DNA from 2 places in the Rahnella sp. Larv3_ips genome. Region 1 is predicted to be linked to the other one. Evidence: predicted binding sites of a transcription regulator. Region 1 holds the regulator's gene; the other holds the start of a gene.
What was found. Region 1 encodes PurR, which represses purine synthesis genes. Its sites were predicted from a motif close to CANGCAAACGTTTGCNTG; they were not measured.
Positions count from the first base shown of each region.

Region 2: a site for PurR is predicted at 847-864, ahead of ED901_RS11430 (neutral zinc metallopeptidase). Genes of this name have one in related genera too.

Region 1 covers NZ_MJIB01000004.1:1,322,310-1,324,516, reverse strand. Annotated here, with positions in the region: gene punR (DNA-binding transcriptional activator PunR) at 1-496, shown strand, start outside; gene purR (HTH-type transcriptional repressor PurR) at 694-1,719, opposite strand; gene ED901_RS08405 (YnhF family membrane protein) at 2,053-2,142, shown strand.
Region 2 covers NZ_MJIB01000005.1:539,637-541,843, reverse strand. Annotated here, with positions in the region: gene bamC (outer membrane protein assembly factor BamC) at 1-52, shown strand, start outside; gene purC (phosphoribosylaminoimidazolesuccinocarboxamide synthase) at 109-822, shown strand; gene ED901_RS11430 (neutral zinc metallopeptidase) at 1,047-1,925, shown strand; gene ED901_RS11425 (DUF441 domain-containing protein) at 2,049-2,207, shown strand, end outside.

The DNA of each region.
Region 1 (2,207 bases):
GGTCGATGGCCGCGCAGACGTGGCAATTGGCGCGACGCGGGCGGTGCCGGTGGGCGGGCGTTTCAGTTTTCGCGATATGGGTTTTATGGACTGGCACTGTGTCGTCAGCCCTCAGCATCCGCTTGCGCAGCTCTCCGGCGCGCTGAACGATGATCAACTGCGGCCTTATCCGGCGCTGTGTCTGGAGGATACTTCGCGCACCTTACCCAAACGTGATACCTGGACGCTGGATAATCAGCGGCGCCTGGTCGTGCCTGACTGGACTTGCGCGCTGGAGTGTCTGAGCGAAGGTTTATGCGTAGGGATGATGCCGGTTCATCGCGTGAGTCATCAGATTGAACAGCAAAAATTACAGGTTCTGGCGCTGGAGAATACCTTCCCTGACAGCCCGTGTTGCCTGACGTGGGATCAGAGTAACTCCTCTCCTTCGCTGGCCTGGCTGCTGGAATACATGGGCGATACAGAAACGATGAATCAGGAATGGTTACGGGATTAGAAAATAAACATCCACCTCTCCGGGAGGCGGATGTTTACTGGTGTTATAAATGTTTGGTCAGAACGTAACTCTTACGCCCGCATTGGCCTGCCAGGAGTCAATACCCTCATCGTCGCTGCTTAAACGCTGCTGATACCGGAAGCCAGTATTGACCGGGACGAGAAAAAACGCCTGCACAGGCAGGCGTCAGATTTTTGTTAACGGCGATAATCGCGGAAAGGGCCGTCGGCTACTGAACGGCGCTCGACCAGTTTGGGATGAACCTCAATGGTCTGTGATTCTTCACGTTTACTGATAATTCTGTCCAGCAGCATGGTAAACGCCATTTCGCCCAGACGCTCTTTCGGCTGATGCACAGTGGTTAACGCCGGAGAGAAATAACGCGCATTTCGCACATTGTCATATCCGATCACCGAAATATCCTGCGGTACGCGTAAACCGAGCTCATCTGCGGCACAGATAGCCCCCATCGCCATCACATCACCGCCACAGAAAACAGCAGTAGGGCGCTGTTTCTGCATCAGGATTTTGTGCATCGCCTGATAACCCGATTCCGGTTCGAAATCACCCTGAACCACCCACTCTTCGCGCAGAGGAATGTTAGCTTCGTTCAGCGCCTTGACGAAACCCTGGAAACGACCACCACCGGTATTACGTGCCAGTTGCCCTGGGATCACGCCAATATCACGATGCCCGCGTTCAATCAGATAACGACCGGCCATATAACCGCCTTCGAAGGCGTTATCGATAATGCTGTCAGTGAAGTTTTTGCGCGCCTCGCCCCAGTCCATGACGACCATCGGAATGGAGCGGTATTCTTCCAGCATATTCAGCAGTTCATCCGGATATTCCGCGCACATTACCAGCAAGCCGTCGACGCGTTTTTGCGCCAGCATTTGCAGATAGGCCTGCTGTTTCTCCAGATTATTATGCGAGTTACACAAAATCAGCGTGTAGCCTTTGGAGAAACAGCTGTTTTCAACGGCTTCAATGACTTCGGCAAAGTAGGGCGCTTCACTTGAGGTCGCCAGCAGGCCAATGGTTTTGGTGTTATTGACCTTCAGGCTGCGCGCAACGGCGCTTGGCGAGTAGTGAAGCTCTTTGATAGCCAGCAGAACCGCGGTTTTGGTGTCTTCGGCGACGAAACGTGTTTTATTGATGACGTGCGACACGGTTGTGGTGGAAACGCCAGCGCGCTTAGCGACATCTTTAATCGTTGCCATGTAAACAATGACTCCTGAACTCACGTGTTTCAGCACGTTAGCATTATGTTAATCGTTTGCTTGCGTGGATTTCACTGCGGGCTTTTAAAAAGGCAGTGAAATCGTTGGGTGGATTCGTCAGAGTGAGGCGCAAAACGCTCTCGGGTGAAATCGACCGGCACACAGGCGTGGTAACCGACAATTTTCTCTTATAATGCAGCAAAGTGGAAGTGTTATTGTGGAATATCGCGCATGAATCAACGCGGGATTTTAGCGATGAAGTATGAGAAAATGCGTTGGCACACATTTTATGTGGCTTAATGAAACGCCACAATTGATCCGTAAGGGGGTTTTATGGACAGTAATCTGAAATTGTCGTTGATTACCACCGTTTGCGCGTTGCTTATGATTATCGCTTTCAGCTTCACCGCAGTGATGAACTAAAAGCTCTGTCATCGGGCAACAAAAAGGGCGAACCCTTATACAGGGATCGCCCTTTTCAATTTTTG
Region 2 (2,207 bases), on a different contig from region 1:
CGCGATGGTGGCGGTCATGCAGGCCGCATTTAGCCAGAGCAGTGCAAAATAATACCAAGGGGCTTCGGCCCCTTTTTACATCTGTTTTTTCCACTGGAGTAAGTAAAGATGCAAAAGTTAGCTGAGTTGTATCGCGGCAAGGCGAAAACCGTCTACACCACAGAAAACCCGGACCTGCTGGTGCTGGAATTCCGCAACGATACGTCAGCACTGGATGGTCAGCGTATTGAGCAGTTCGACCGTAAAGGCATGGTTAACAACAAATTTAACCATTTCATCATGGCTAAGCTGGAAGAAGCCGGTATTCCTACACAAATGGAACGCCTGCTGTCTGACAACGAAGTGCTGGTGAAAAAACTGGATATGGTCCCGGTTGAATGCGTTATCCGTAACCGTGCTGCAGGATCGCTGGTAAAACGTCTGGGCATTGAAGAAGGTCTGGTACTCAATCCACCGTTGTTCGATCTGTTCCTGAAAAACGATGCGATGCATGATCCGATGATCAATGAGTCTTACTGCAAAACCTTCGGTTGGGTGAACGAAGAGCATCTGGCACGGATGAAAGAGCTGAGCTACAAAGCCAACGACGTGCTGACCAAACTGTTTGATGATGCCGGTCTGATTCTGGTCGATTTCAAACTCGAGTTCGGTTTGTTCAACGGTGAAGTCGTACTGGGTGATGAATTCTCGCCAGATGGCAGCCGCCTGTGGGATAAAGAAACCCTGAACAAGATGGATAAAGATCGCTACCGCCAGAGTCTGGGTGGCCTGATCGAAGCCTACGAAGAAGTTGCTCGCCGCATCGGTGTGAAACTGGACTGATCGTCAGTCAGTTTTCAGCCCTGACGCGCAATCGTTTACGTAGCGGGGCTGTATCAAACCGGGTGGTATTTGTGCCACCCGATTTCTTCCTGCACATTTAATTTCCCCTTTTCCCCACTGTTTTATTTCATTTAATGCCTTCTGACCTAAAATTACGTCCTTGCGCGGATGGTATTAACCGCGCGCGCTGGCTAGTCTTTATAAAAACAGTCTGGAGGTGGAGTATGCGTTGGCAAGGGCGTCGCGAAAGCGACAATGTGGAAGACAGACGCGGACAGGGATCCAACTCCGGTGGTGGTCCGGGCGGTGGCGGAATGCGTCTGCCGATCCGTGGGAAAAGTGGCATCGTGATTATTATCGTGGTGCTGGTCGCCGGTTATTACGGCATTGATCTGACACCGCTTATCGATGGCGGGCAGTCAGGTGGTGTGCAAAAGCAGACACAATCGCAATCCATCAGCCCGAAAGATGATGAGCAGGCGAAATTCACCTCGGTGATCCTCGCTTCTACGGAAGACACCTGGAAAGAAATCTTCCAGAAACAGGGGATGACTTACCGCGAACCGAAACTGGTGATGTACCGTGGCGCAACCCGCACCGGCTGCGGTACCGGCCAGTCGGTGATGGGGCCGTTCTACTGCCCGGCGGACAGCACGGTGTATATCGATCTCTCCTTCTATCAGGAACTGCAGAACAAACTGGGCGCGGGCGGTGATTTTGCACAGGGTTACGTCGTGGCGCACGAAGTCGGCCATCACGTACAAAATCTGCTGGGCATTGAACGCAAGGTGCGCGAGATGCAGCAGGGCGCATCGCAGGCGGCGGTGAATCAGCTGTCGGTGAAAATGGAACTCCAGGCTGACTGCTACGCCGGCGTCTGGGGCCATGCCATGCAGCAACAAAATGTGCTTGAAGAGGGCGATCTGAAAGAGGCGCTGGACGCCGCGCAGGCGATCGGCGATGACCGTCTGCAACAGCAAAGCCAGGGGCGCGTGGTGCCGGACAGCTTTACGCACGGCACATCTCAGCAGCGGTATACCTGGTTCAAGCGCGGTTTCGATACTGGTAATCCCGATCAGTGCAACACCTTCGCCAGCCGCTGATTCTGCCAAATGCAGGCTATTCAGTTCTGGTCTGGCTGCAAAAACTGTTCAATAATCAATGACCGATTCAAAAGGCTCCCCGGAGCCTTTTTTACTTCCTGACAGGAAAACGCAGGGAACGCTATGGCTTTTCTCGATCCAACCCTTTTGATCTTACTGGTGTTTGCCGGGCTCGGCATTATCAGTCACAACAGCGCGGTGACTATCGCGATGTTTTTCCTGCTGACGGTACGTATCACGCCGCTGAACAACTTCTTCCCCTGGATAGAAAAATACGGCCTG